3 regions of the Shinella sp. GW821-FHT10F02 genome follow, and region 2 is predicted to be linked to each of the others. Evidence: riboswitches for the same ligand, from Rfam matches in the RefSeq annotation. Region 2 holds a riboswitch; each other region holds the start of a gene.
The links. A riboswitch is a leader RNA that binds a small molecule or an ion and turns the genes downstream of it on or off. The one in region 2 is predicted to bind cobalamin.
Positions count from the first base shown of each region.

Region 1 (10,366 bases), on a different contig from region 2:
CTCGATGCGGTGCTCGTTCCGCGCTCGCAGGCTGCCGCGCGCATCGCCGCGCTGAAGGCGGAGATCGCCAGCCAGAACGGCGTGCTTGCCAATGTCGACAAGTACCAGGTGCTCGCCTTGGCCTATAATTTCGAAACGGATGGCACGGCGGTCGCCGGCACGGTGCAGACCGACAGCCAGAAGACCAGCACGAAGGAGCTTTACACGCTCTCCAATCCGCGCGTGACGACGGCGGCGGCGTTGATCCACCGGGACTATTTCGAAAGCCGGATCGGCAGCATCACCACGGCCGACGAGATTGCCAACGACCCGCGCCTGGTCTCCTATCTCAAGGTCGCCTTCGGGCTCGACAAGCCCGCCGTCACCAACCTGACGATCCGCAACATCATCGAGAGCGATCCGGACCCGAACAATCCGACGAGCTACATCAACCTGTTCGGCGGTTCCAGCAAGGAGCAGTACAAGGCGCTGCGCGCCGCGTTCAACTTCCAGCTGGACGGCACGCTTGCGCCCGGCGACACGCCGCAGACGACCGCGCAGACAACCACGACTGCCAACAACTACATGATCCGCTACAACGACGTCGACGACGAGGCGGACGAGCTTGCGGTCAACCGCTTCAAGAGCCAGATCGGCGCGGTCAAGACCGTGCAGGATTTCGTCGGCGAGGCGACGATCTACGACTTCGCGTTGAAAGCCTTCGGCCTCGATCCGGCCAAGGTGACGCCGCTGACGATCAAGAACGTGTTGAAAAGCGACCTCAACGATCCGAGGAGCTATGTGTACCAGCTGAAGGACGAGCGCTACGTCGAACTTGCCAAGGCGTTCAATTTCGGGTCGGACGGCAACATCACCGTGCCGAAGCTGGCACAATCCGAGGCCGAGATCCTTGTGATGTCGCGCGCCTATGTGGTGGAGAAATCCCGTTTCGGAACGGAGGACGACCGCACGCTCGCCGAGGAAGAGGCGAAATATTACTCCGTGCAGATGCAGAAGGTGGAATCGGTCAAGGAATTCCTCGCTGATCCGCGCCTGGTCGCCTTCGTGCTGACGGCCAACGGCATCGATCCGGAAAGCGTCGACGCCGAGTTCATGGCAAAGATCTTCACCTCCGACCTCGACGACCCCAAGAGCTTCGTCAACCAGCAGGCGGATCGCGACTACCGCAAGCTCGTCGCCTCGTTCAACTTCAATGCCGAGGGCCTGGTCGAGCGCCCGGACGACGCGCAGATCCAGTCGCGCCGCGGCATCTATGAGACGCTCGACAGCTATGTGCGCCAGAAACTGGAAGAGGAGGCCGGCAACGACAATGCCGGCGTGCGCCTGGCGCTCTATTTCGAGCGCAAGGCGGAAACCATCTCAAGCCCCTACGACCTGCTCGCCGACGACGCGCTGTTCGAGGTCTTCAAGACGATCTACCAGCTGCCGGACGAGATCGGCAGTGCCGATATCGACGCCCAGGCCAGCATGATCGAGCGCTATCTGGAGCTTGAGGACCTGCAGGACCCGGAAAAGGTCTCCAAGATGATCGTCAAGTTCGCCGTGCTCTACGACCTGGACAACCAGACCACCGTCGATCCGGCGCTCTCCGTGCTGAACGGCACCGGCTCCGCCGGCATCAGCGCCGACCTAATGATGTCGCTGGCGCAACTGCGCACCGGCGGTTCCTAAACCCTGACGACCTTGCCGGGATTCATGATGCCGGCGGGGTCGAAGGACCGCTTCACCCTTCGCATCAGGTCCATCTCGATGGGCTCGCGCACCGCGGCCAGTTCGTCCCGCTTCAATTGGCCGATGCCGTGTTCGGCGGAAATCGAGCCGTTGTAGGAAAGCACGATGCCGTGCACGAGGTGGTTGATCTCGCTCCAGCGGTCGAGGAACGCCTGCTTGTCAGCGCCGACCGGCTGCGAGATGTTGTAGTGGATGTTACCGTCGCCCATATGGCCGAAGGAGCAGATGCGCGCGCCCGGAATGGCCGCCATCACCGCCGCATCGGCTTCCGCCATGAAGGCCGGAATGGCCGAGACCGGCACGGAGACGTCGTGCTTGATCGAGCCGCCCTCGGGCTTCTGCGCCGGCGACATGTTTTCGCGCATGTGCCAGAGCGCCCGGCGCTGCTCCTCGCTCGACGCGATCACCGCATCCTCCACTAGCCCCGCCTCGATGCCTTCGGCCAGCAGCGCCTCCATCATGCGCGTCGCCGTTTCCGCGGCATCCGAGGTCGAGATGTCGACCAGCACATACCAGTCGTGCGGGCTGGCGAGCGGATCGCGCACGCCGGGAATGTGGCGCGTGGTGAACTCAACACCGAGACGCGGCATCAGCTCGAAGCCGGTAAGGGCATGGCCGCAGCGGCTGGAGGCGCGTTCGAAGAGCGTGAGCGCGTCCGCGACGGATTTTACCCCGGCAAAGGCGACCTCATGGCCGAGCGGCCGCGGAAAGAGCTTGAGAACCGCCCCCGTGATGATGCCGAGCGTGCCTTCCGCGCCGATGAAGAGATCGCGCAGGTCGTAACCCGTATTGTCCTTCTTGAGGCGGCGCAGCCCGTTCCAGATTTCGCCGGTCGGCAGCACGACTTCCAAACCGAGGCAGAGCTGGCGCATGTTGCCATAGGCGAGCACCGCGGTGCCGCCGGCATTGGTGGAAAGGTTGCCGCCGATCTGGCAGGAACCCTCCGAGCCGAGCGATAGCGGAAACAGCCGGTCGACCGCCTCGGCCGCTTTCTGGATCTCCGCCAGCACCGCGCCGCCATCGGCGACGATGACATTGCCGACGGGGTCGACATCGCGGATGCGGTTGAGCCGCGACAGCGACAGCACGACATCTGCCGCCCCCTCGCGCGGCGCGGCACCGCCGACATGGCCGGTATTGCCGCCCTGCGGCACGATCGCCGTGCGCGTCTCGGTGGCGAGCGCCAGGATGGCGGAAACCTCGGCGACGGAGCCCGGCCGCAGCACCAGCGGCGACGTGCCATGGTAAAGCCCACGGCTTTCAACGAGATAGGGCGCGATATCCCGGTCCTCGACAAGCGCATAGGCCGGGCCGGTGATGGCGGCGAAGCGGGCGATGAGATCGGGGGAAAGCTTTGCCTGGACCATCGTGTTTCCTTTATCCGCGGGGCGCGGCGGCGCGCTGCAAACGGTCGTTGATCGCCTCGCCGAGGCCGGTCGAGGGGATCGGCGAAAAGGCGATGGCGGCAGCACCCGTCGCATCCGCCTGTTTCATATAGCCGAAGAGATTGGCGGCCGCCTCCGCGAGATCGCCGTCCGGGCTCAGATCCAGTACGAGCGCCGCGTCGGCTTCGCCCGGCAGCGGCGTGCCGCCGAAGCGGATCAGCACCTCGCCCGGCCGCACCTCGCGGGCATCGAGCCGCACGGGTGCATCGGGCGCATAATGCGAGGCGAGCATGCCCGGCGCCTCGATCGTCGCGCCCGCCTTGTCGTTGCGCAGCACCGGGCGGCCGGTGACGCGTTCGACCTCCGCGGCATCGAGCCCGCCGGGCCGGAGCAGCCGGATCGTCTCGCCCTCGACCTTGAGGATGGTGGATTCGAGCCCGACGACGGCCGGCCCGGCATCCAGCACCAGCGCCAGCTTCGCGCCAAAATCCTCGGCGACATGGCGGGCGGTGGTCGGGCTGATGCGGCCGGAGGTATTGGCGCTCGGAGCCGCCAGCGGCCGGCCGAAGGCGGCGAGCAGCCGGCTCGAAAACCCCGTCGGCACGCGGATGCCGACCGTGTCCAGCCCGGCGCGGGCAAGCGGATGGATGGCGCTGTCCGGCCGGATCGGCAGCACCAGCGTCAGCGGGCCCGGCCAGAAGGCCTCGGCGATCTGCCGCGACAGCGGATCGAAGACCGCATGCCGTTCCGCCATGGTTAGGTCGGCCATGTGGCAGATCAGCGGATTGAAGCGCGGCCGGCCCTTCATTTCATAGATGCGGGTGATGGCGAGCGGATTGGTGGCGTCGGCGGCGAGGCCATAGACCGTCTCGGTGGGAATGGCGACGGGCACGCCGCGGCCGAGCACCTCGCACGCGCGGGCAAGGGCCGCCTCCGGTTCCGTCCGCGTATCCACGATATCTGCCATCTCGCCCTTCCGTCGCTCCCGGCCTCCTTTACCGTTCTTTGCCGCGAAATGCCAAGGGCCGGCGGTTTGCCTAAAATGCAAGCGACCCGATTAGAGCCACCGAAAGCGGGCGCTGTTACGAAGGGGTGAAAAGTCCCGCACACAGGTCCCGCATTGATGGCTCACAAGAAATCCTCGACGACCGATATCGCGCTCCGCGTTGCAACGGCCATGAAGCAGATGGGCATCGATGGCCTGCCGCGCAATTACGAGCTGGTCTACGAGGCCTATGCCGGCTGCAACCCGGATCTGGTGCGCGATTTTATCGCCCTCGGCAAATACAAGACGCAGGCAGCCCTCGACGAACTCGGGCGCAAATACTTGCCGCACCAGCATGAGGCGAGCGTGCTGCAACGCTCCGCCGGCGCGATCAGCAGCGAGATGGGCAATTTCATGGAGCTGCTCAGCCAGGAGCGCTCGTCGCTGTCCGACTATGGCCGCCTGATCGGCGAGGCCTCGCAGGTCATCCGCAGCGCGGCGGGCGAGGGCGCGCTCGGCTCGTCGCTCGAAGCCCTGCAACGGGCGACCGAGCTGCGTGTCACCCACACGGCGGAAATGGCGGAAAAGGTCGCCGCGCAATCGGCCGTCATGGACGGTATCCAGAAGGAGATGGCGGAGTTCGAGGCGATGAAATTCGTCGATCCGCCGACCAAGCTCGGCAACCGCCGCGCCTTCAACAAGGCGCTCGCCCGCATCTATTCCAATCCGGACCTGCCGATGCTCTGCGGCGTCGCGGTCGCCGAGGTCGATGCCGACCGCCGCTTCTCGCCCGCGCAGATCGAAGCCCTGTCGGAGCATCTCGTGAGCTTCTATGGCGGCTTGATCCGCCAGGTTTTCCCGGCCGGCGAGCTTGCCGTGCGCATCGATGGCCTGCGCTTCGGCTTCCTGTTCCACACCGCCGACGAAAGCGAAGTGACGCGGCTGATCGACCTGCTGCGCGCCGCCTTCCAGACGATGGCGCTGCGCGATCCGCGCACAGGCCGCAACCTCGGCCACCTGACGCTTTCGGCCGGTGTCTGCATGTCGGACCGCGCCGACAGTGCGCTCGACCTCTCGTCCGCCTGCGAGCGGGCGCTTGCGGAGGCAAAGGGCGCGGGCGGTGATCTCGTGATCGTCTATGGCCGCGGCGACGAAGTGCCGGCGGGCAAGGAATGGCTGCTTTATAGAGCCTAAAGCATGTCGCGCAAAAGTGTGCAGCGGTTTTGCGATAACGACATGCGCTTTAGCTTCAAATGGCGCGGATGATCTTGCGGAGCGCCTCGTCGCGCGCGCCGAGCATCAGCACGTTCTTCATGGCAAGGGCAGGGTCGTCCGTGCGAAAAATCACGCCGTTGCCGCGCACCTTGCGGTCGATCCGCAAGCGGCCTTCCTCCTCGCCCGGCACGATGGCGACGGCGAAATACATGCGGCCCGGCTTCTGCGAAATGCCGGCGAAGAACTGCTCCTCGTCACCAATGTCGGCGAAGAAGTTCGCCATGTAGAAGGCCCATTGCACGCTCTCGAATTCGGCAAAGCGCGAATTGGCGACGGTTATGTGGCAATAGCCGAGATGCGGCGTGTGGGCGAGCGTGCGGTGGAAGATCAGCTTGGGAAACTGGATCGAGCGGTGGAAGCCGTTGATGCGGTCATGTGTGACCGTGCCCGCCCGCTCCAGCTTGCGGCCCGTGCGCTCCGCGACCTCCTGGTAGGTGAGATAGCGCTTCTCGCTCGGCAGCCAGTCAAGGTTGCGATCGATGCGGCCGGTGCGCAGGAATTCCGTGTGCACGGCGGATTTGGGCGGGTTCGCGCGCTTGTAGGCGACGGCGTCGTAATATCGGAACTTCGTCTGCTGCACGTGGCGAGCACCCCATCCTAGCGCCTTGATCGCTGGGAAGTTTATGCAAACGACGTTAAACAATCCTTTCCGGTCCGCTCCCCATTCCTCGCAGGCACATGCGGCGGGTCGCAATATGACAAGAGCATGATCATGGGCAGCAAACTGCCGAGGGGATGGGCATCCTGCCGCAAAGCTAGGCATATCACCCTGACATATATGCAGAAATCTCGGCGTCCCGCTTTTTAACCACGCAAAAATCCTGTCGCCAAATCATGATGGCATGTCGTTTTTCGACATGTCGCGCGACGATTCTTGCGGTTAGATAAGCACACTCAAGGTGCCACGCTCCCGAAAGGAGTTTGGAGAATTGGGAAGCCGGTTAAAATCCGGCGCTGCCCCCGCAACGGTGTTGGAGCAAGACGCGGCATACGTCACTGGACGGGAGGTCTGGGAAGGCGCCGCGACGGTTCGGAAGGAATGACCCGACAAGGTCACGCCCCGCAGAACGCTCCTCAGCCCGGAAACCAGCCTGGAGAAACGATCGTGACTGGCTGCGGCGGGCGGCTGGGAAGCGTGCATTCCGTGCGGTTTGCCGTCCGGATGCCGTCTTCTTCCGTGCGCCTCAGCCCCAATTTAGATTATCCGAGGATCCGGCATGGACATTCGCAGCGACGTGCTCCGCAAGCTCAAGAACCGGCGCGATGGCTACAGCCTCGAGCAGGCCTTCTACATCGACCCCGACCATTACAAGCTCGACATGGAGACGATCTGGTATCGCGACTGGCTGTTCATCGGCCATGATTGCGAGATCCCCAAGGCCGGCAATTATTTCACCGTCCAGGTCGGCGATTATCCCGTCGTCATCACGCGCGACCGCAAGGGCACGGTGCGCGCGCTGCACAATTCCTGTCGCCACCGCGGCTCGCGCGTCTGCAACCAGCAGAAGGGAACGTCGGCAAAACTCGTCTGTCCCTATCACCAGTGGACCTACGAACTTGATGGCTCGCTGCTCTTCGCCCGCCACATGGCGGAGGATTTCGACAAGACGCAGCACAGCCTGAAGCCGATCCACTGCGAGACGGTCGGCGGCTACATCTTCATCTGCCTGGCAGATCAGGCCCCGGATTTCTCCGCCTTCCGCAATCTGGTCGAGCCCTATCTCGCGCGCCATCGCCTCGGCGAAACCAAGGTCGCCTTCGAAAGCACGATCATCGAAAAGGGCAACTGGAAGCTCGTCTGGGAAAACAACCGCGAGTGCTACCACTGCGCCGCCAACCATCCGGAACTCTGCCGCACCTATCCGGAAGCCCCCAGCGCCACCGGCGTGCAGGGCGCCAAGGACGATCCCGTCATCGCCGAGCATTGGGCGAAGTGCGAGGCGGCCGGCCTGCCGAGCGAGTTCCGCATGTCGCCGACGGGCCAGTTCCGCGCCGCGCGCATGCCGCTCATCCAGGACGCCGAGAGCTACACCATGTCCGGCGCGCGCGCCGTCCAGCGCCCGCTGTCGAGCGACGTGCTGGAAAGCCATATCGGCACGCTGCTGCTCTTCCACTATCCGACGACGTGGAACCATGTGCTGGCCGACCACGCCATCACCTTCCGTGTCATCCCGCTTGGCCCGGAGCTGACGCAGGTCACCACCAAGTGGCTCGTCAACAAGGACGCGGTGGAAGGCATCGACTATCGTCTCGACGAACTCACCCATGTCTGGACCGAGACCAACGACCAGGACCGCCGGATCGTCGAGGAAAACGCCTTCGGCATCCGCTCGCCCGCCTACCAGCCCGGCCCCTATTCGCCGGAGGACGAGGGCGGCGTCATGCAGTTCGTCGAATGGTACGCCAACTTCATGATCGAACGGCTCGACGGCGCCAAAAAGCCGCTCTCGCGGGTGGCCTGACATGACGGTCGCGAGCCATTTCCACCATTTCGACGAACTCCATCCGTGGAACGATCGCCAGCACCTCTTGGAATGCATCGCCGTGACGGCGGAGACGACGGATGTGATGACCTTCACGTTCCGTTCGGATCGCGACAACTGGTTCCGCTACCTGCCGGGCCAGTTCGTCACGCTGGAACTGCCGGCGGCGCCGGACGATCCGGTGATGCGCACCTATACGCTGTCCTCGACGCCCTCGCGCCCCTTCGCCGTCTCCGTGACGGTGAAGGTGCAGAAGAACTCGATCGGCACGCGCTGGATGTTCGACAACCTGCGCCCCGGCGTGAAGCTCAAGGCCTTCGGCCCGCTCGGCGATTTTTCCTTCGTCCGCTATCCGGCGGAAAAGTACCTGTTCATCTCGGCCGGCTCCGGCGTGACGCCGATGATGTCGATGACGCGCTGGATGTCGGATTGCGCGCCGCAGTCGGATGTCGCCTTCGTCACCTGCGCGCGCAAGCCGGAGGACCTGCTGTTCAAGGCGGAGCTCGAATGTCTCGCCGCCCACATGCCGAACCTCGCGCTCGGCTTCGTGGTCGAGGGGCACAATCCGCGCGACGGTTGGCACGGCCTGCGCGGCCGCATCGATGCCGCCCGCCTCTCGCTGCTGGCACCCGATTTCCGCGATCGCACCGTCTTCTGCTGCGGCCCGGAACCGTTCATGCGCGGCGTGCGCGATATGCTGAAGGTCTGCGGCTTCAACATGGAGCGCTACCACGAGGAGAGCTTCCAGCCGGCTGCGGCACCCGCGCCCGAAGAGCTCGCCATTCGCGGCGGTGCGGGCGAGGTGGACGCCGAGGCGATCTCGAACGTCACCTTCACCATGGCCGGCAAGGACGCCAAATGCCCGCCCGGCCAGACGATCCTGCAAACCGCCCGCGCAGCCGGCGTGCGCATCGGTGCCGCTTGCGAGGGCGGCCTGTGCGGCGCCTGCCGGGTCATGAAGGTCTCCGGCGAAGTCGACATGCGCCACAACGGCGGCATCCTCGACGACGAAATCGAGGAAGGCTACATCCTCGCCTGCTGCTCGCGCCCGATCGGGGATGTATCGATCGAGGCGTGAGTCGGAGTGGCGCCGTCCCCCCTCTGCCCTGCCGGGCATCTCCCCCTCAAGGGGGGAGATCGGCAAGAGGCAAGGACATTGCTTCAAAGGCACCCTTTATTTTGGGCAAAACGCCTGCTCCATCCAATCTCCCCCCTTGAGGGGGAGATGCCCGGCAGGGCAGAGGGGATCAAGCACGCGACCTAAATGCGGGTCTCCATCTACCCAGCGACCTCTCAAAAATCCTGGTAGTTCAACGGCGTCACGTCGACCACACGCTGCCCAAGCGTCGCGGTCGCGGCACCCTTGACGGCGAGGCCGGCGCGAACTTCGGCCGTCACCGACACCGGGAACGACGTTGTCGTGCCGGAGGCGAGTGTGACGGCGCCGGTCGTCTGTGCCTCGGCGCCGATGGAGGCTGCGGCCTCGACGGTCGCCTTCAGCGCGCCGCCGGTGGGGATGGAGGCGGTGAGCATCTGGTCCACGGGCTCGAAGGGTTTTTCCGGCACCAGGCCGCCGAAGGCCCAGGCCTTGCCGAGCGCGGCCTTGCTCATCGGCGCGACGTTGACGTCGATGTCATTGAGCGCGCCCTTCACGCGGTAGGGGCAGCGGCGCTTCGAGCAGTTGACGCCGGCGGAGAACTGCCAGAGCGCATAATTGTCCCAGTTGCCCATCGGGAACGCACCCTCGATGCCCGGCTTGTAGCGGGCATACCAGAGCGGCAGGCGCGACAGGATGCGGTATTCGTCGCGGTGCGCGGCGATATAGCGCGCGGTCGAATGGTTGGTGTAGAGCACCGGATAGCGGCCCGTGCGCGTCTTGATATGGCCGGCAAAGACCTGCGCATCTTCGAGCGACATGTAGGTGTCCGGATCGATGCCCTCGATATCCAGCACCATCATCTCGTCGTCCTGCGGATTGGCATAGTCTAGGAAATGGTTGGCCTGGTCGACCGGGTTGCCCGGCCGGGCGAGGTGATAGGCGCCCCAGAGCAGGCCCTTCGCGCGCGCGAGCAGACGGCGGGTCTCGTAAAGTTCGCGGCTCACCGCATATTTGCGCCACATGGTCTTGCAGTGCGCCACCGTGTCGCCGCTGTGCTCGCCCTTGCAGCTATAGCTTTCCGGCAGGCCGTCGGAGGCCTTCGAGATGAAGCCGGCGATGCGCTTGTCGGACAGCATCTCCGACCAGTCGATCTCGTTCAACTCGTAGGCATCGATGACGATGGCGTTTTCCGGCTTTCTCCACGGTTCCACATCGACCGCGCGGGCCGAAAAGGGCAGGGCCGCCAGGAGGATAAGGGCCGCCAGGCCGGAAAGATGCTTCGGGTTCATGGACGCTCCTGTTCGAATCCCGCGCCGGATCAAGCGAGCATGGTGAGCGAGACATGGTTAACGGAGCGCTAATCCGCCCAAGGTTCCAGAACAAGGCTCCCGAATTTGTGACGACCCGA
Region 1 is NZ_JBXASL010000008.1:165,481-175,846, reverse strand. It holds gene AC1RWL_RS24285 (DUF1217 domain-containing protein) at 1-1,671, shown strand, start outside; gene AC1RWL_RS24280 (FAD-binding oxidoreductase) at 1,668-3,098, opposite strand; gene AC1RWL_RS24275 (L-threonylcarbamoyladenylate synthase) at 3,109-4,083, opposite strand; gene AC1RWL_RS24270 (diguanylate cyclase domain-containing protein) at 4,240-5,295, shown strand; gene AC1RWL_RS24265 (DUF6656 family protein) at 5,351-5,956, opposite strand; cobalamin riboswitch at 6,257-6,485, shown strand; gene AC1RWL_RS24260 (aromatic ring-hydroxylating oxygenase subunit alpha) at 6,594-7,838, shown strand; gene AC1RWL_RS24255 (FAD-binding oxidoreductase) at 7,840-8,937, shown strand; gene AC1RWL_RS24250 (glycoside hydrolase family 25 protein) at 9,153-10,247, opposite strand.
Region 1: another riboswitch for cobalamin. It lies ahead of AC1RWL_RS24260 (aromatic ring-hydroxylating oxygenase subunit alpha); the one in region 2 lies ahead of AC1RWL_RS17090 (hypothetical protein).

Region 2 (10,366 bases):
TCTTGACCTGCAGCGTGCCGGTAAAATCGTCCCAATAGCCGCGAACCGCCTTCATGACCGTGTTGAAATCGGCCGTCCGGCTCTTTTCCGCAAGCGTTCGCGCACTGTCCGCGTCCTCGGTGTCGCCGAGCACGAAGATCAGTTCGCGCTTCTCGCCCGGCTTCAGCGTGATGTCGACGGCGAGCGCCGCGCAGGGATCGCCGATGCCGTCGGCGGAGCCGGAGAGCGCCTGTCCGCTCACCACCGCCCCCGGCAGCACGATATCGCCGCCACGGCCGATGAACTCGCGGCGCTTGGCGGTAAAGCCTGCAAGCGGCGCATCGACGGCGAAGAAGCTGGTCCGGCCGGCGAAATCGAAGCTGTACGGGTTGGTCGCAAAGAGCGCGCCGCCCTCCTCGTCATGGCTGGTCAGCACGAAGGGCGCGGTCTTTGCCGTATTGTTGCCCATCACCCATTCGACATAGCCGTAGACCGTCAGGCTGCGCTCGGTCTCGCCGGTGTTTTTCACGACGAGACGCGAATATTTGACCGGCTCCTCGGCGTCGACCGTCTGCACGAGATCGAGCTCGATGCCGTCCTCCCAGCTGCGGAAGGCGCTGTAGCCGAGGCCATGCCAGGTCTCGAACTTCACCGTCGGCTTGCGCGACAGCGCAGCGAACGGCGTCATCACCGTGCCGCGATCGCGATCGCGCACGTAGAAGGCCTCGCCCGGGCGGTTGATCACCGGGTCGTTGGTCCAGGCCGTCAGCTGGAAATCGCGCGAATTGCGGCTCCAGGTGAAGCCGGCGCCCTCGCCCGAGACGTGGAAGCCGAAATGCTGGTTGGAGATGACGTTGATCCACGGCTGCGGCGTCGCTTCGCCGCCGCGCAGCCGCATGGCATATTCCCGGCGCTCGCCGTTGAAACCGCCAAAACCGTTCCAGAAGGTCAGGCCCTCGCCGTCGATCGTCACCGGCTCGCCGGCCGATGGTGCGGCAGGCTTAGGCAAGGTCGGATCGGCCTTGGTCTCCTCGTCGCCGCGCGGCGTGGAGAACAGCGCGACCGTGCGGGCAATCTGGTCCGAGAGGGAGCCGTTGCGGGCATGGAAGACGGCGCGCGCCGTGGCAAGCAGCGCCTGCCAGGTGGAGACCTCCATCAGGTCGCGGCGCACGGCGAAGATATGCTGGCGCACGCCATCGGACTGCCCGCGCATGCGCAGGTTCTCGCACATCTGGTCGAGCGCGTGCTGCATGTCCTGCGCATAGGAGGAGGCGCGTTCGTTGAGGATCACCAGGTCGGCGGTCACACCGCGGTGGCGCAGATATTCCTGCGCGCGCAACGCCTCGCGGGCGACATCGAGGTCGATATCGTCGTTGATGCGCAAAACGAAGATCGGGAAGTCGCCCGAGATCGCCAGCGGCCAGAGCGCCGACTGGGCGGTAAGCCCTGTCTGGATCGTGCCGGTATCGGCACGCAGATGCATGTCCGGATAGATCAGGTAGCGGCCGAGCATCTGGAAGCTTGCGGCCTCCTGCGAGGTCACGCCGACATGACGCATGTGGACCTGCGAGCGCGTCCACGCATGGATCATTTCGTGGTTGAACACGTCCGGATGGCGGTAACGGTCGATCGCGGTGTCCGCTTCGGCGCGGCTGGGCGCCGCGATGGTCCAGAAGATGACCTTGACCTTCTTGCCTGCCGGCACGCGCACGACGCGGCGTAGCGCCATGACCGGATCGAGCGTGAAGCCGTCCGTGCCGGAAAGCTGCGCGCCGGCGTCAAAAGCGGCGGCCGTCGTCAGCGAGCGGCCGCGGCCGATGAAGCGGCGGCGGTCGGTCTCGATCTCGGTGCGGCGCGACGGGCCGGCATTGTCCACGATGAGATGGGCGATCACCATGTCCGGTTCGTTCGGGTTGCGCTTCTGGCGCTCGGCGCGGATCACGTCGCCGCGCTTGCCGATTTCCGTCTTGATGAACATTTTCGAGAACATCGGATGGGCGCTGTCGGCGTCATCCGTCGAGATGACGGGCTCCATATAGGAGGTCACCTCGATGAAGCGGTCCTCGGTGCCGGTGTTGAGCAGCGTCAGGCGGCGGCCTTCGGCATCGTGCTCGGTGGCGACGATGCATTCGACCTCGCTCGTCAGCGTGCCGACGGTCTTGATGAACTCCGCCTTGTCGTCGCCGAACTGGGTCTTCGTCACCTCGCCATCGATGCGCTTCGGCTCGGCGGTCGCGGACCACCACTCGTTCGTCGCGGTATCGCGCAGGAACAGGAAGGAGCCCCAGCGATCTTCCGTCGGATCGGGCTTCCAGCGCGTGACGGATTGGCCGTTCCAGCGCGAATAGCCGGCACCGGTCGCCGTCAGCATCACCGCATAGTGGCCGTTCGACAGGAAGACGGTCTCGCGTTCCTTGTTGAACGGCTCCTTGATGATGCGGATTTCCGGGCGCAGCAGGTCGGCCTGTGTGCTGCCGACGGTTTCCGGCTCGCGCTTGGCGTTGATGACCGGAATGTCGCGCGGCGCCTTTTCCTGGAGCAGCAGTTCCGCCGCCTCGATGACGGGGTCGGCGTGGAAGCGTTCGCGCAGCGCGCCGTTGAAGACGACATTGGCGACCGCGGCGATCGACATGCCATGATGGTGCGCCATGTAGTTGCGCACGACGGCGCAGGTCTTGCCCTCCGGCACGCGGGTTGGCGTGAAGTCGACCGCATCGTGGAATCCGTAGACGCCGAGGGCACCGAGCTTGCGCAGACGTTCGAGGTTGTCGAGCGCCTCCTTCGGCGCATATTGCGCCGCGAGCAGCGAGGCATAGGGCGCGATCACCGCATTCTGGCCAAGGCCGCGCTTCAGGCCGAGCGTCGGCACGCCGAAATTGGTGTACTGGTAGGTCAGCTCATGGTCGCGGGCATTGAAGGCCGCTTCCGAAATGCCCCAGGGCGTGCCGAGCCGGCGGCCATGGTTCATCTGCTCCACCACGACGAGATTGTTCGTCTGGTTCAGGATACCGCCCTGGCGCTCCTGCATGACGAGCGGCGGCATCAGATATTCGAACATCGAGCCGGACCAGGAGACCAGCGCACCGCGCGAGCCGACCGGTACGACCGGGCGGCCGAGCTTGTACCAGTGCTCGGTGGGCAGATCCCCCTTGGCGATGGCGAAGAGGCTGGTCAGGCGCGCTTCCGAGGCGAGCAGGTCGTAGCAGGCCTCGTCGAGCTCGTTGGTCTCGACGCGGTAGCCGATCGACAAAAGACGGCGCTCCGGCCGGAACAGGAAGCCGAAATCCATCGAGAAGGCGATGTCGCGCGAACGGTCGCGCAGCACGACCAGGCGGTCGCGCAGCGGCTCGATGCTGCCGAGGTCGAAGACGCTATCGGCAATATGCGCCTCGCAGGTCGCAACCAGCGCGCCTGTCCATTTGACGAGCTCGCCGCTCTCGGCCGACTTGATCTCGTGGTCGAGGTTGACGATCAGCTTGTTGACGTCGCGCGCCAGCACCGAGAGGTTGATGACGCGGATGGAGGCGAATTCGTGCTCGCGCTTGACGGCGGCGAGCGCATTCTGGAAGCCGGCGATCCGCTCCTCGATGAGACGGCGCAGCGGCCGCACGGTCTTGCGGTCGTCCGGCAGTTGCGCCAGCGTTTCGGAAAGGATCGAGGCGACGTCGCCGATGCCGTCCAGGCTGCCCTGCAGATGCGCCGACGGCGCTTCCGCCCATTCGCGGCACATGGAGGAGATGGCGATGAGGTGGCCGGCAAGGTTGCCGCTGTCGACCGCCGAGACGTAACGCGGCCCCAGCGTTTCCAGCGTGTTGGTGCGATACCAGTTGTAGAGGTGGCCGCGATATTTCGGCATGCCGTCGATGGTGGCGATCGTCTGTTCGAGACGGCGCACCGTCTCCTCGAACGAGATCCAGCCGAAATCGCGCGCTGAGATGACCGAGAGCAGGTAGACGCCGACATTGGTCGGCGAGGTGCGCTCGGCGAGCACCGGCTGCGGCGTTTCCTGGAAATTGTCCGGCGGCAGGTAGTGCTGCTCGGCGGTGACGAATTCCTCGAAATAGCGCCAGGTGCGCCGCGCGATCTTGCGCAGTTCGCTCGCCACATAGTCGGAGACGACGAGCTGGTCCTCGGTCTCCGCCGTCTGGCTGACATACCAGGCGATCATCGGCGAGAGCGCCCAGACGAGCGCGAAGGGAATGCCGATATAGGGAAGCCCGGTATCCGAGATCATGGCGAGCGCCACGGACAGCACCGCCAGCGCCGGCGCCTGCCACATCGACTTGTAATGGGCGAGGATGCCGCCGCGCGCAGCACTGTCGGCCTGCGCGGCCGTGCGCCATTCCAGCATCAGCTTGCGGCTGACCATGGTGCGATAGAGCGAGCGCACGATCGCATCCGCCATCAGCGCCGCCGAATGGGCGATGAAGGCGATGCGCAGCGCCACCTGCGCATTGGCGGCGCGGATATCGGAGAAGACGCGGTGCACATGGGCGCGCGCGACGATGTCGTTGCGGCGCGGCATGACGCCGGAGATCAGCGACAGCGTCGGGGCGACGAAGAGCAGGAAGATCAGCACGAGCTGCCAGATCAGCGCCTGGCGCGGCTCCATATAGTACCAGCCCATGACGGAGGCGACGAGCCAGCCGATCGGGATGAGGCTGCGGCGCAGGTTATCGTACATCTTCCAGCGGCCGAGCATGGAAATGCCGCTCGACGGGCCGAAAATATAGGGCAGAAGCTGCCAGTCGCCGCGCGCCCAGCGATGCTGGCGCGAGGTTTCGACGCCGTAGCGGGTCGGGAAGTCCTCCACCAGCTCGACATCCGTCACCAGCGCGCATCGCGCCAGCGAGCCTTCGAGAAGGTCGTGGCTGAGCACCGAGTTCTCCTCGATGCGGCCCTTCACCGAGGCCTCGAAAGCGTCGACGTGATAGAGGCCCTTGCCCGTGAAGGTGCCTTCGCCGACGAAGTCCTGGTAGACGTCGGACACGGTGAAGACATAGGGGTCGATGCCGCGGTCGGCGGAGAAGATACGCTGGAAGGTCGAGGCTTCCTTGCCCGTCGTCAGCGAGGGCGTCACGCGCGGCTGCAAGATGCTGTAGCCGGCGGTGACCTCGCCCTTGTCCGCGTCGATGACCGGACGGTTGATCGGGTGGTGCAGCTTGCCGACGAGCTTCGTCACCGCATCGCGCATCAGGCGCGTGTCGGAATCGAGCGTCATGACGTATTTCACATCCGCCGGCACGATGTTGGCGCCCGGCAGGAAGGTCGTGTCGCCATCACCGCGCAGAAGCAGGTTCAGCTCGTGCAGCTTGCCGCGCTTGCGCTCCCAGCCCATCCAGCAGCCTTCGGACGGGTTGAACAGCCGGCGGCGGTGCAGCAGGTAGAAGCGCGTGCGGCCGTCATAGGCGTAACGCGCCGAAAGGGTGGCGATCTCGCGCTTGGCATAGTCGAGCACGTCGAGATCGGCGGGAGTCTCCTCCGACGAACTGTCGGCCCAGTCGCTGAGCAGCGAGAAATAGATCTCGCCGCGCGGATTGGCGAGATAGTGGACTTCGAGATTGCGCACCAGCTCATCGACATGGTCGCGCTTGGAAATCAGACAGGGCACCACGACGAGCGTGCGCGCATCCTCCGGAATCCCGTCCTTGAATTCATAGCCGACGAGGCGCGACGGCGTGACGAAGAAGGTGACGAGCGTGTTGAACAGGCCCGTCGCCCCTTCGGAGGCCGGCAGCGCGAAGAGGATCAGCATGATCAGCCAGGCGCCGTCCGGAATGTCGAGCTGATCGAGGAAATAATAGACCGCGATCATCGCGAGCAGCGTCAGGATGATGTTCGGCCCGGCAATGGCGAACCAGTCGAGCCGGCGCCCGAAGCGCACGACGCGCTGGACGATCGAGGGGCTGTAGTCGATGCGCTTTTCGAGCAGCTTGCGCTTCTTGCCGACGAGGAAGGAGGCGACATTGGCCTGGTATTCGAGATCGTCCGCATTGGCCGCGGCGTCTTCCGCCGTCATGGCCAGCGCGATCTCGGTCACTTCCAGCTCAGTCTTGCCGGAGCGGCGGGCAAAACGCTCGATCGTGTTGCGGTATTTGTTGCGCGAGCCGAAATCGAGGTCGCTATAGTCCGAACCCTGCCGCAGCGCCTCGTCGAGACGGCTGACGCTTTCGAACCAGACCGGCCATTCCGTGTCGTCGACCGACCGCAGGCTCTTGATCAGCGAGCTCATCGTCACGTTGCCGGAGGAAAGCCGGTTGTTCTCCGCGACGATCAGCTCTTCGAGATCCGTGCCGCGGCTTTCGATCTTGCGCTCCAGCCACTGGATCACCGCGCCGGAGGCCTGGAGGCCGTCGCGCAGGCGATAAAGAAGCTGGATGACGAAGGTGTTGTCCTCGACGAAGCTCTCCATCGACTGGAGATGCGCGATGCACTTTTCCGGATCGTTGAGGCGGATCAGCTCATCGGCCACTTCGTTCGCCTTGAAGCGCATTTTTCGCGAGCGCTCGACGCGGCTCGATATGCGCCGCAGGTTTTCGAGCAGCACGAAGCGGATGAAGGAGGGCAGGGCCCAGAGTTCGCCGATCTTCAGCGCATCGAGCTTCTGGAAGCCCTGCACGAAGGACGTCAGCCCCTCATGCGAGACGCCGCTATGGGTATGCGCGACATAGAGCCAGGCGAGCGCCAGCGTGCGCGGCACCACCTGCCCCTCGATCTGAATGGTCGGGAGCTGGCGGTAGAACCGACGGGGGAAGTCGCGCCGGACCTCCTGGATCGCCTCTTCGACGACATAATAGTTGTCGAGCAGCCATTCTGCGGCGGGCGTGATCTGGGCGCCGGCTTCTACATCCTTGGCCGTCGCCTGGTAGACGCGAAAGATCTCCTTCTCGTTTTCCTTGTGCCGGGCACGGAATTCGAAGGGCTGGAAGCCGGGCAGCGCCGCGGTCTTGTCGCGCGCCAGTGCTTCACCGCAATCGGCGAGCTCCTCCAGCGACAGATAGGTGGCGCGGATCGAATCGTTATAATCGATCTGCTTGGCGTCGGCGTCGCGCGAAGGGGCTTGCGGCGTATTGTGAAGGGGCATGTTTCTGATTCTGGATCCGGCCATATGGAACCATCCGGCAACGGCCTTTGCGCCGAACGGTTTGTTGCGGGCAGGCTTCATCTCGGTGCCGCGATCAGCCATGAGACCATACGGCGCCCGGATGGCGCGAATGGAATGGACATGGCTCAGGCGACACGCTGCTTGGCATCCTGGCCGCGTGGTGCATGAAAACGGCATTTTTTAGCCGCAAGGACAGAGACTTGCAACATGTCAACATGACCGGATGGCGCAGCATCGACCCTCATTTGTGGTTTTGGTGAATCGCACGACCCGGATGGGGCCGCACGAGCGCATAGGACAGGCGGATGCCAAATGCATGACATGGGGAAAAGTTCCGGACCTCGTGCGAAGCCCGATCCCGCCATTGACTTGGCAGCCCCGCCACGCCAGCTTGGCGCCGTCAGGGTCTTCCGAGTCGAAACGGCTCGGAGGCTAAGAGGGAAGCCGGTGCGATGCTCAAGAAAAGCATCAAGACCGGCGCTGCCCCCGCAACTGTGAACGGCGAGTTTCTGTCGAAGGATGCCACTGGTTTTTGAACCGGGAAGGCGAGACAGGGGCGACGACCCGCAAGCCAGGAGACCTGCCCTGACAGCTGTAACGTCCATGGGCGGGGTGTCCCAAGGGTGCGCCTGCTTCCGCATGCGTGCGTCCGGTCATCCCCCAATTCACCGATTGGGGAAACAATGCTTGCCAATACCGACCACGGCCTCTCCGGCACCGGAAAGCCGGAATCCATCTTCATCTCCTGGCTGCTCTGGCAACCGCGCGGCGCCGATCTTGCCGTCGAAGCGCTGAAGGAAGTGCGCAAGCTCGCGCGCTACGAGGGCATCGATCCCGATATCGTGCGCCTGAGGGCGCTGTTCGCCTCGCTTGCCGGCGCGCGCGGGGCGGTGCACTGACGGCTTAACGCATAAAGACATATTGACATAAAGATATCTTTATGTGATCTCCGGTGTAGTATGATGACACCGGAGGGCTTTGCCATGGCCAATTCGCACCTGGACACCCTGTTCGGCCCCGAACTGCCACGCCGCGACGGCAGCGAGGTTCTCGCCGCCCTGCAGGCCGCCGCCCGCGAGCGCATCCTGGTGCTCGACGGCGCCATGGGCACGGAAATCCAGACGCTGAAGCTGGTGGAAGACGATTTCCGCGGCGACCGTTTCGGCGATTGCGCCTGCCACCAGCAGGGCAACAACGACCTCCTGACGCTGACCCAGCCCGGCGCGATCGAGGACATCCACTATCGCTACGCGCTCGCCGGCGCCGATATCCTCGAAACCAACACCTTCTCCTCCACCACCATCGCCCAGGCCGATTACGGCATGGAGGACATGGTCTATGAACTGAACCGCGACGGCGCGCGCCTTGCGCGCCGCGCCGGCCTGCGCGCCGAGCAAAAGGACGGCCGCCGCCGCTTCGTCGCCGGCGCGCTCGGCCCGACGAACCGCACCGCCTCCATTTCGCCCGACGTCAACAATCCCGGCTACCGCGCCGTCACCTTCGACGACCTGCGCACGGCCTATGCCGAGCAGGTCCGCGGCCTGATCGACGGCGGCGCCGATATCATCCTGATCGAGACGATCTTCGACACGCTGAATGCCAAGGCCGCGATCTTCGCCACCCGCGAAGTCTTCGAGGAAAAAGACATTCACCTGCCGGTGATGATCTCCGGCACGATCACCGACCTTTCCGGCCGCACGCTCTCCGGCCAGACGCCGGAGGCCTTCTGGAACTCGGTGCGCCACGCCGATCCCTTCTCCATCGGCCTCAACTGCGCGCTCGGCGCCAACGCCATGCGCGCCCACCTCGCCGAAATCTCCTCCGTCGCGCAAACCTTCGTCTGCGCCTATCCCAATGCCGGCCTGCCGAACGCCTTTGGCCAGTATGACGAGACGCCGGACGAGATGGCCGCCCAGATCGAAGGGTTTATGCGCGATGGCTTGGTCAACATCGTCGGCGGCTGCTGCGGCTCGACGCCGGACCACATCCGCGCCATCGCCGCGGCCGCCGCGCGCCATGCGCCCCGCGAAATCCCGGACATCCCGCGCCACATGCGCCTCTCCGGCCTCGAACCCTTCACGCTGACCGACGCCATTCCCTTCGTGAATGTCGGCGAGCGCACCAACGTCACGGGCTCGGCGAAATTCCGCAAGCTGATCACCGCCGGCGACTACGCCGCCGCCCTCGACGTCGCCCGCGACCAGGTGGCGAACGGCGCGCAGATCATCGACATCAACATGGACGAGGGCCTGATCGATTCCGCCCGGGCCATGACGGAATATGTCAACCTGATCGCCGCCGAGCCGGATATCGCCCGCGTTCCCCTGATGATCGACTCATCGAAATGGGAGGTGATCGAGGCCGGCCTGAAATGCGTGCAGGGCAAGCCGCTGGTCAACTCGATCTCGCTGAAGGAAGGCGAAGAGGCCTTCCTGCACCACGCCAAGCTCGTGCGCGCCTACGGCGCCGCCGTCGTCGTCATGGCCTTCGACGAGACCGGCCAGGCCGACACGAAGGCGCGCAAGGTGGACATCTGCACCCGCGCCTACAAGCTCCTCACCGAAGTCGCCGGCCTCGCACCGGAAGACATCGTCTTCGACCCGAACATCTTTGCGGTCGCGACCGGCATCGAGGAACACGACAATTACGGCGTCGACTTCATCGAGGCGACCGGTGAAATCACCTCCACCCTGCCGCATGTCCACATTTCCGGCGGCGTCTCCAACCTCTCCTTCTCCTTCCGCGGCAACGAGCCGGTGCGCGAAGCCATGCACGCCGTCTTCCTCTACCACGCCATCCAGGCGGGCATGGACATGGGCATCGTCAATGCCGGCCAGCTCGCCGTCTACGATACGATCGAACCGGACCTGCGCGAGGCCTGCGAGGACGTGGTGCTGAACCGCGCGCCCAAGGGCGGCGGCACCGCCACCGAACGCCTGCTGGAAATCGCCGAGCGCTTCAAGGGAGCGGCCGGCAAGGAGGCCAAGGAGCGTGACCTCGCCTGGCGCGACTGGGCCGTCGAAAAGCGGCTCGAACACGCGCTGGTCAACGGCATCACCGAATTCGTCGAGGCCGACACGGAAGAAGCCCGCCAGAACGCCGAGCGCCCGCTGCACGTCATCGAAGGCCCGCTGATGGCCGGCATGAACGTCGTCGGCGACCTTTTTGGCGCGGGAAAAATGTTCCTGCCGCAGGTGGTGAAATCCGCCCGCGTGATGAAACAGGCCGTCGCCGTGCTGCTGCCCTACATGGAGGCCGAAAAGCTCGCGAACGGCGGCAGTG
Region 2 is NZ_JBXASL010000005.1:186,047-196,412, reverse strand. It holds gene AC1RWL_RS17095 (glycoside hydrolase family 94 protein) at 1-7,063, opposite strand, end outside; cobalamin riboswitch at 7,471-7,686, shown strand; gene AC1RWL_RS17090 (hypothetical protein) at 7,768-7,983, shown strand; gene metH (methionine synthase) at 8,068-10,366, shown strand, end outside.

Region 3 (10,366 bases), on a different contig from region 2:
AGATCTTGTAGAGATTGCGGACCTCGATTGCATGACTAACCATGAATTACCTCCGAATGCTTCTGCAGCCGTCTGCCATAGGCCTGGCTCGTACGGTCGAAAATGATGGCGATGGCCACGAGCGCGAACCCGTTGAGGAACCCGACCGTGAAGAACTGGTTGTTGATGGCCTGCAGCACGTTCTTGCCGAGACCGCCCACACCGACCATCGAGGCGACGACCACCATGGCGAGCGACATCATGATGGTCTGGTTGATGCCGGCCATGATGGTGGGAAGTGCGAGCGGCATCTGCACGTTCTTGAGCTTCTGCCAGCCGGAGGAACCGAAGGCATCCGCCGCCTCCAGCACTTCCTTGTCGACGAGCCGGATGCCCAGGTTGGTAAGGCGGATCATCGGCGGCACCGCATAGATGACGACCGCGATCAGCCCGGGCACCTTGCCAATGCCGAAGATCATGACGACGGGAATGAGATAGACGAAGCTCGGCATCGTCTGCATCACGTCGAGCACGGGGTTGACGAAGGACTGCACCCGGTCGGAGCGCGCCATGACGATGCCGATCGGTATGCCGACGATGATCGCGATCATCGTACAGACCGTCACCATGGCGAGCGTCACCATCGTGTCGTTCCACAGGCCGAGAAGGCCGATGGCGAGCATCGAGAGTGCGGTGCCGATGGTAATCTTCATGTTGCGGCTGCCGAAATAGACGATCGCCACCATGATGATCAGGATGATCGGCCAGGGTGAACTGACAAACAGCCGTTCGAGATAGTTCAGGAACCACTGCAATGGCTGCACCATTGCATCGATGATGTTCACATATTCTCTGACGAGGCCCTTGAAGCCGTCGTCGATGACTTTTCGTGCCGCGCGGACGCTGGCGTCACTGAAGGCCGGAAACTTGCATAGAAAGCCTGGCAACAATTCGCATATGCCTGCCATCCTTTTCCCCTCTTTCTACCGGAAGTTATTGTCCCGCATCGCAAAGAAACGAGTTTGCAATTGCGAACGGAACGGTGCGCACAGGGATATTCTTGTTCTGGTTCCCGGCTTGCAGTTCGTCTTCGCACGAACTGCCGCTTGATACTGTGCTGTTTGCGACCTCTGCAGTTTCTTGGGCGGGCGTCAGGCAAAAAGCCAGCGTCCTCTTTCAGGTCGCGAAAGGCCGGCAGCCGGGGAAGGCTGCCGGCGAGAGTGCGTCAGAGGGCGGCCTTGACCTTCTCTGCGACGTCCGGGGCGACCCACTTGGTCCACATGTCCGGATAGTTTTCGAGGAAGTACTTCGCAGCATCCTCGTTCGTGCCCTGGTTGTCGGTCATCCAGGCGAGAACCTTGCCGACGGTGCCGTTGTCCCACTGGCGGGTCTTCATGTAGTCCATGGCGACGCCGGCCTTCTCGGAGAAGGACTTGGTCACGACGGTGAAGACGTCCGAGGTCGGGTAGGAGTTTACCTTCGGATCGGCGCAGTCCGGAACCGCCGTGCAGGCGTCCCAGTCGGCCTTGTTGTGCTCGACGCCGAAGGACAGGCGCGTCATCTCGTACTTGCCGAGAATGGCGGTCGGCGCCCAGTAGTAGCCGAGCCAGCCGGTCTGCTTTTCGAAGGCGTTGGCGATCGAGCCGTCGAGGCCGGCCGCCGAGCCCGTGTCGACCAGCTCGAAGCCGTCGGCATCGGCGTTCAGCGCCTTGTAGAGGTTGGCGGTCGAGACCTGGCAGTTCCAGCCCGACGGGCAATTGTGCACGGCGCCCTTCGAGGCGTCTTCCGGCGCCGGGAAGAGGTCGGGATGCTTCAGCGCGTCCTGAACGGTCTTGATGTCCGGATGGGCGTCGGCAAAGAATTTCGGAATCCACCAGCCTTCCACGCCGCCTTCCGAGAGAAGGGGAGCGAGCTGGATCAGCCGGCCTTCGGCGATGGCCGCGTCGAGCGGTGTGCGCACAGCGTTCACCCACATTTCGGGTGCGACGTCCGGCTCGCCCTTTTCGTTCATCGAGGTGAAGGTCGGCATGGTGTCGCCGGTCACCAGCGTGACCGTGCAGCCGTAGCCGTTTTCGAGAATGAGCTTGTCGACATGCGCGGCAACGCCGGCAGACGCCCAGTTCATTTCGGCTATCGAGACTTCACCGCAGTCGGCCGCCTGGGCGGCACCGGCAAAGCCATAGAGGCCGGCAGCGAGGATAGTGGAAGCAAGGAGCTTCTTCATGAGTTTTAAGACCTCCCAGTCTTGGATGCAGCGATCAACCCGGAAGGCAGCGCAGGCTACTGCGTTGTCCCGTCTGCCCGAAAGTTTTACGGCAGCCATGGAGGTTCGATGCCAGGTGAGGCGAGCCAAATCCCCCTGCTGCAACGACGCCGAGCTTTTTTCTGGTCCGCCGGCGGAACCCTGTCACCGGCGTCGTCTTCTCGTACGTCACAGGGGTAGCCTACGGGTTCTCATTGAGAAATCAACCTCCTGCGCGCCCTTCCTCTGTCAGTTGCGGCCAGGCGGGAGGGCAAGATGCTGAAAAACCGGCAACCATACGGTGGAAAAAATGGGCGTTTGCTCGCATCGGGGCAAATGTCCGCGGGGCCGATAGACTGGCAGCGCAGGATGGTCGTTGAATGCGGACATATCCTGTTCCGTATGCGCCGCTTTGCGCTCGCGAAAAATATTTCGCGATTTTTCAAAAAAAATCGCGATTCATCTTTGCTTAAGCTCCCGATAACGGTCCGGTAAGGATGTGCCGCTATTGCTTTGGACATGGCGGGGGACACCGCCGTCCGCTCCGGAAAGGTCTAGCGTACCGGAGTGCCTTGGGCTCCGATGCGTTTTTGTCGGAAGCCGCCATGCGTATCTGGCAAGCCGTGCATCACTTAACGGGATGCACGGCTTTCGCCGTTCCGGCGCACCTTCAGAAAACAAAAATCCATAAAAAAACGCCGCCTCCCGGAGAGAGGCGACGTTCCATGCGAGCGGACCTGACGTCGCGCTCGAAACAATCAGCCGACGGAGCGCGTGCGGATGAAGCCAAGCGGACCGAGCGGGGCGTCCATGACGACGTTGCGCACGCGGGACTGGCTCTGGGGGGCTTCGCCGTTCCAGGCGATCTGTACGAAATTCGGCTTGCTGAAGATGAACAGCATGGTCTTTGTCCTTGAAACCCGAAGCCACTCGCCTCGGCTGTGTGATGACGTTGATATAGGCATGTCCGGGGCGAAAGTCACGATCGTTCACGGCGCAAAATGTCGCAGAATGAACAGCAGATCTGCCATGCTCCAATTGCATGACTTTCTGTTGCGGAAATGCATCTCCTGCCGCCCCGGAATTGGGGCAGAATTGCGGTAAATCAGGGCTTTTCGGCGACGGGGCGGAATGCTAGGGGGAAGGCATGACAAGAACGATCATGCTGCAGGGAACCGGCTCCGATGTCGGAAAAACGGTATTGGTGGCGGGGCTCTGCCGCATCGCCGCAAACCGCGGGCTCAAGGTGCGCCCGTTCAAGCCGCAGAACATGTCGAACAACGCCGCCGTTTCCGCCGATGGCGGCGAGATCGGCCGCGCACAATGGCTGCAATCGCTCGCCGCCCGCGTACCGTCCTCTGTGCATATGAACCCGGTGCTGCTGAAGCCGCAATCCGACGTCGGCAGCCAGATCATCGTGCAGGGAAAAGTGTTCGGGCAGGCGAAGGGGCGGGACTACCAGGCGCTCAAACCCAAGCTGATGGATGCGGTGCTGGAAAGTTTCGGGATCGTTTCGGACGGTGCCGATCTCGTCGTCGTCGAAGGCGCGGGCTCGCCGGCGGAAATCAACCTCAGGGCCGGCGACATCGCCAATATGGGCTTTGCGACGCGCGCCAATGTGCCCGTCGTGCTCGTCGGCGACATCGACCGCGGCGGCGTGATCGCCTCGCTGGTCGGCACGCATGCCATATTGCCGGAGGAGGACCGGCGCATGGTGACCGGCTATCTCATCAACAAGTTCCGCGGGGACGTGACGCTGTTCGACGACGGGATCGCCGAGATCGGCCGCTTCACCGGCTGGCGCTGTTTCGGCGTCGTGCCGTGGCTGAAGGACGCCGCGCGCCTGCCGGCCGAGGATTCGGTCGTGCTGGAACGCTTGGCCAAGGGCGGTGGCGGGGCCTTGAAAGTGGCTGTGCCGGTGCTGCCGCGCATTGCCAATTTCGACGATCTAGACCCGCTGAAGGCCGAGCCCCAGGTCGACCTCGTGTTCGTGCGGCCGGGCGAGCGTTTTCCGGCCGATGCCGGGCTGGTCGTGCTGCCCGGCTCGAAATCCACCATTTCCGACCTCGGCGATTTTCGCGCGGCCGGCTGGGACAGGGACCTCGCGATGCATATGCGCCGCGGCGGCCGCGTTATCGGCATTTGCGGCGGTTACCAGATGCTGGGCCAGAGCGTTACCGATCCGCTCGGCATCGAGGGCAGCGAGCGCGAGGTCGAAGGCCTCGGGCTGCTGGCGGTCGAAACGGAAATGGCGCCGGAAAAGACCGTGCGCAACAGCACGGCCCGCTCGCTGCAATATGACGTGCCGCTGGAGGGCTACGAAATCCATCTCGGCCGCACCACCGGGCCGGATGTGCTCAAGCCCGCCGTCAGCATCGACGGGCGGGCGGACGGCGCGGTCTCGCCGGATGGCCGGGTGATGGGCACCTATCTGCACGGCCTGCTTTCGAGCGACGCCTACCGGGCGCGGCTGCTCGCCGACTTCGGCATCGAGGGTGGCGGCTTCGATTATCGGGCAGGCGTCGACGTGGCGCTGGATGGTGTGGCGGCGGAGCTGGAGGCCGTTCTCGACCCGGCCTGGCTCGACCGCCTTTTAGGCAGCGCTGATTAAATCGCGCCCCTGAAACGTTCAGCCATCGGGTTCCTGTGACGACCGGCCTGCCGCACCAAAGTTGCGCCAGAATTCGGTGCGAGGACAGATGGAAATCCGCCCGGTTGCCGGGCGCAGCGCCTTCGAAAGGGTGAGACGACTATGGGTTCTGGACCTCTCGCACGATCCGTTCTGGTGAGGATCGGCCTTGCAAGCCTCGTCGGGCTGACGCTCGCAGGCCAGCCGGCAATCGCCTTCGCCCAGGCCACAACCGGCAAGGAAGCCGGAAGTGCCGGAAAACGCTGGGAAGAGGAATTTTCGCTCTGGCAAAAGGTTTCTGCCGGCAGCGACCTCACGCAGTACGAAACCTATCTGAAACAATATCCGAACGGCACCTTCGCCTCGATGGCGCGCCTGCGCATCGCCGAATTGCAGGCCGCCGCCAAGGTGAAGCAGGCGAGCGGCACCTCCACCGAGCAGGCCGAGGCGGACGCCAAGGCCAAGGCGGAACAGGCGGCCGCTGCCGAAAAGGCCAAGGCGGAAGAGCAGGCGGCTGCGGAAAAGGCCAAGGCCGAGGAAGAAGCCCGGAAAACCGCGGAAGCCGAGAAGGCCAAGGCCGATGCGGAAGCGGCGCGCCTGAAGGCGGAGGCCGAGACGAAGAAGGCTGAAGAAGAGGCACAGAAGGCCGCCGAGGCCGAGAAAGCCAAGGCGGAGGCCGAAACGGCACGCCTGAAGGCCGAAGCCGAAGCCAAGAAGGCTGAAGAGGAAGCGCAGAAGGCTGCCGAGGCGGAGAAGGCCAAGGCTGCGGAAGAAGCCCGCCTGAAGGCGGAAGCCGAGGCGAAGAAGGCGGAAGAAGAAACCGCCGCCCGTGCGCTGGCCGCGGAAAAGGCCGCCGCCGAGGAGAAGGCAAAGGCGGAAGCCGCGGCCGCGGAAAAAGCCCGCACCGAAGAGGACGCCCGCCTGAAGGCGGAAGCGGAACAGAAGGAAGCGGCTGCACGCAAGCTGGCCGATGAACAGGCCGCCGAGGCCGAGCGCCTCAAGGCAGAGGCCCAGGCGGCTGCGGACAAGGCGAAGGCGGAAGAAACGGCGCGCCTGAAGGCCGAAGCCGAACGCCAGAAGGCCGAAGAGGCCGCGGCCGAGCAGAAGGCGCGGGCCGAAGAAGAAGCCGCCGCCCGTCGCGAGGCCGAGGCCAAGCGCATCGAAACCGAGAAGGCCGCCGCCGAAGAAAAGGCGCGCATCCAGGAAGAGGCCGCTGCCGCGCGCAAGCTCGCGGAAGAGAAGGCGGCCGAAGTGGAGAAACTGAAGGCCGAAGCAGCACGCGCTGCGGCGGATGCCGAAGCCAAGGCAGCGGAAGCCGCCCGCTTTGCCGAAGAAGCTGAAAAACGCGCCGAAGAGGCTGCGCAAGCCGCAAAGCAGGCGGACACCGACAATGCCGAAACCGACGGGGCCGACACCGGCGAAGCAGCGACCGCCACCCGCGAAACCGAGACGCAGGATGCCGAGCGCAAGGACCGCGGCCTCGCCATCGAGCGGGCAGACGACGCGAAGAAGCGCGAGGAAGAGACCTTCGAGAAGGCCGTGCTCGGCGGCACGCAGGAATCCTTCCAGGCTTATCTCGACGAATATCCGAATGGTCGTTTCGTCGGGGATGCCCGCGAACGGCTCGCAGCGCTGGCCGATACCAAGCGCGAGGAGGCGGTGACGCCGAAGCAGGAAACCGAGACGGCCATCATCGACACCGAGCGCCAGGCCGTCGAGGAGCGGCCGATCGTCGATGCCCGCGAGGCCTACATGGATCGGTCGCTTCGCGTGCAGGCCCAGCGTTTCCTGAGCGCGCTCGGCTACAATACCTACGGCGTCGACGGCGTCTTCGGTCCGCGCACCCGCTCGGCGATCGCCGCCTGGCAGGGTTCCTCCGGCTATCGCGCCGATGGCTACCTGTCGCGTCCGCAATACCGCGCGCTGCGCCAGGCTGCGCAATATGCCGAGGCCCGGCAGAACCGCCAGCGCCGCTACCAGCAGGACTACGACGTGCTCGAAGGCCCGGTCGACGGATACTACGAAGAGCGCGAGTACCGCGGCGACAGCTACTACAACGATGGCGGCGGTCTGGTGATCATTCCGGGCTATTGAGATGCCAACGGCGGTTTCAGCACAGGCGATGGCGCTGCCGATCGATTGACTTGCGCGATGCGGAAGCATAATCATCCGGATTATTGGATGGTTCCCGGATCCGGAAACGGATCGGGGAGTAAATGGGAATGTGACGCGGCGGACCCAAATAGGGCGCTGCAATCACGGCCGACCCCGCGACTGTAGAGTGGCGAGGGACGTTCATCCGGAGGGCAGGATCTGTGTGCGGGACGAAGCAATGGTGCTTCAGGCCGTGCCTGGGAAAACCAGCCGGAAAAGCCACTGGGTGGCATTGCGATAAGCCGGGGCCGGACGCCTCTTAGTCTACGAATCGTCCACCCTTTTGCGATGCGTCTACCCGGGAAGGTGAGAATGTTCCGCAGGCGTTGAAAAACGCCGGACGCCGCGAGCCAGGAGACCTGCCAGCCGATGAGGGCATTTCGCCCGACCTGGGGAGGGGCTTCCCCAACGCCTGCACGGAGGTTGTCATGGCTGTTTCTTCAACGTCTTCTGTTACCCTTTCCGCAAACGACCGCCTTGTTGCCGGCGTTTTCGCGCTTCTGATCGGCGCCTTCCTGGTGTTCGGCGCGGGCCTCGCGAATTCGGCCGTGCTGCACGACACGGCGCACGACACCCGTCACTCCTACGGCTTTCCCTGCCACTAAGGAGTTTTTGACATGATCGTTCGTTATCTCCTGGCCGCCTTGGTGGCCGGGCTGTTCTCCGGCGTGCTGATGACAGCCGCCCAGGAGGCGCGAGTCGTGCCGCTCATTCTCCATGCGGAGGAATTCGAGGGCGGCGGCGAAACCGCGCCGGCCACCGAAGGCACCACGCCCTCCACCGATGGCGCCACGCAAACGCAGGAGCATTCGTCGCTCGGCGCCGTCCTTCTGGATGTGGCTTCGTCCTTCTCGCCGATCTCCGTTGCCTACGCCCATGAGGGCGAAGAGCACGAGGAGGGCGGCATCATGTTCGGCATGAGCCGGTTCTCCGGCACGCTGCTCGCAAACCTGGTGACCGGCTCGGGCTTTGCCCTGCTGCTCGCCGGCTTCAGCCTCGTTTCCGGCCATCCGATCACGGTGGCGAACGGCGCGCTGTGGGGTGCTGCCGGCTGGCTTGCCGTGCACATGCTGCCGGCCATCGGCCTGCCGCCTGAGCTTCCGGGCTTCCCGGCCGCCGATCTCGGCGATCGTCAGGTCTGGTGGGTCGCGACCATCGTGCTTTCGGCCGCAGGGCTCTACCTGCTCTTCCTCAAGGACGGCATCGTCGCCAAGATTGCCGGCATCGTGCTGATTGCGGCGCCGCAGGTCTACGGCGCGCCGCAGCCGGGCGACATTTCCAGCAATGTTCCGGCCGTTCTCGGCGCGGAGTTCGCCGTCGCGGCGCTGGCCACGACGCTGTTCTTCTGGATCGTGCTCGGCCTCTCGCTGGGTTTTGCCAACGAGAAGATCGCCAAGGCCGCCTGATATGGCACAGACATCGCCCGGAGCCGTCCTGGTTCTGGGCGGTGCGCGTTCCGGAAAATCCGCTTTTGCCGAAAGGCTGGTCGCCGAGACCGGCCTTTCGCGTCATTACATTGCCACCGGCCGAGCGTGGGACGACGAGATGCGCCAGCGCATCGCCAAACACCGCGAGGATCGCGGCGAGGGATGGGAAACCCATGAAGAGCCGCTTGCGCTCGCCGCGCGCATAAAAGATGTCGCGCGCGAGGATCGGGCGGTGCTCGTCGATTGCCTGACGCTCTGGGTCACCAACCTGATGCTGGAGGAGCGCGACATGGCCGCGGAATTTGCCGGCCTCGCGGATGCGATCGAGGGCGCGCCGGGCCGGCTGGTCTTCGTCTCCAACGAGGTCGGCCTCGGCATCGTGCCGGAAAACCGCATGGCGCGCGAATTCCGCGACCATGCCGGGCGGCTGCATCAGCAGATCGCCGCCCTCGTGCCAGAAGTCTATTTCGTCGCGGCCGGACTGCCGCTGAAAATGAAGGGTTGAGCCTATGCTGCAACAGAAAATCCCCGCCACCGTCATCACCGGCTTCCTCGGCGCGGGCAAGACGACGCTGATCCGCAACCTGCTCCAGAATGCCGGCGGCAAGCGCATCGCGCTCATCATCAACGAGTTCGGCGATCTCGGCGTCGATGGCGACGTGCTGAAGGGCTGCGGTGCGGAAGCCTGTAGCGAGGACGACATCATCGAGCTCACCAATGGCTGCATCTGCTGCACCGTCGCGGACGATTTCATCCCGACCATGTCGAAGCTGCTGGAGCGCGAAAACCGCCCGGACCACATCGTCATCGAGACCTCCGGCCTCGCTTTGCCGCAGCCGCTTGTCGCGGCCTTCAACTGGCCGGAAATCAAGACGCAGGTGACGGTCGACGGGGTCATCACCGTGGTGGACAGCGCCGCCGTCGCCGCCGGCCGCTTTGCCGACGATCATGACAAGGTGGATGCTCTGCGCGTCGAGGACGACAATCTCGACCACGAGAGCCCGCTGGAAGAACTGTTCGAGGACCAGCTCACGGCTGCCGACCTTATCATTCTCAACAAGACGGACCTGATCGACGCCGCGGGCCTCAAGATCGTGCGCGACGAGGTCGCCTCGCGCACCGTCCGCAAGCCGACGATGATCGAGGCGAAGAACGGCGAAGTCGCCGCCGCCGTGCTGCTCGGCCTCGGCGTCGGCACGGAAGACGACATCGCCAACCGCAAGTCGCACCACGAGCTGGAGCACGAGAACGGCGAGGAGCATGACCACGACGAGTTCGACAGTTTTGTCGTGGAACTCGGTGCCATCGCCGACCCGGCCGCCTTCATCGAGCGCCTCAAGGGCGTGATCGCCGAACACGACGTGCTGCGCCTCAAGGGTTTTGCAGACGTGCCCGGCAAGCCGCTGCGCCTGCTCGTCCAGGCCGTCGGCAGCCGCATCGACAGCTATTTCGAACGCGCCTGGACGCCGGGCGAAAACCGCGGCACCCGCTTCGTGGTCATCGGCCTGCACGACATGGACGAACAGGCCGTGCGCGCCGCCATCGCCGCGGCGGTGTGATTTCGGCATGACGATGCGGCAGTCCCTCTCTTCGGCGCTTCGGGCGCGGTTTGCCGTGCCGGTGGATCCTCGGGTCAAGCCCGAGGATGACGGTGGGGAGGGGAGGGTTTCGGCCAATCGTGGGGCTCGTCTTCCAAGGGATGGTTCCCTGTGCTTGCGGAAGAGACGTCTCCATTCGGGCATGTCGTCTCCACACCCTCCGTCATCCTCGGGCTTGACCCGAGGATCCATCGGCACGGCACGCCGGCAATCGGGAGGCGCCGCATGCACCTCCTGCTAGCCCAGAAGGGAACCATCGCCGACGGCAAGGAGGCGATCGATCTCGGCCAGACGCCGGGCGACATCCTCTTCCTCTCCGCCGCCGACACCGAACTCG
Region 3 is NZ_JBXASL010000003.1:357,046-367,411, forward strand. It holds gene AC1RWL_RS11510 (quaternary amine ABC transporter ATP-binding protein) at 1-43, opposite strand, end outside; gene AC1RWL_RS11515 (ABC transporter permease) at 36-947, opposite strand; gene AC1RWL_RS11520 (ABC transporter substrate-binding protein) at 1,205-2,203, opposite strand; gene AC1RWL_RS11525 (hypothetical protein) at 2,980-3,123, opposite strand; gene AC1RWL_RS11530 (cobyric acid synthase) at 3,369-4,832, shown strand; gene AC1RWL_RS11535 (peptidoglycan-binding domain-containing protein) at 4,974-6,944, shown strand; cobalamin riboswitch at 7,016-7,385, shown strand; gene AC1RWL_RS11540 (CbtB domain-containing protein) at 7,433-7,609, shown strand; gene AC1RWL_RS11545 (CbtA family protein) at 7,622-8,410, shown strand; gene cobU (bifunctional adenosylcobinamide kinase/adenosylcobinamide-phosphate guanylyltransferase) at 8,412-8,936, shown strand; gene cobW (cobalamin biosynthesis protein CobW) at 8,941-9,990, shown strand; gene cobN (cobaltochelatase subunit CobN) at 10,255-10,366, shown strand, end outside.
Region 3: another riboswitch for cobalamin. It lies ahead of AC1RWL_RS11540 (CbtB domain-containing protein); the one in region 2 lies ahead of AC1RWL_RS17090 (hypothetical protein).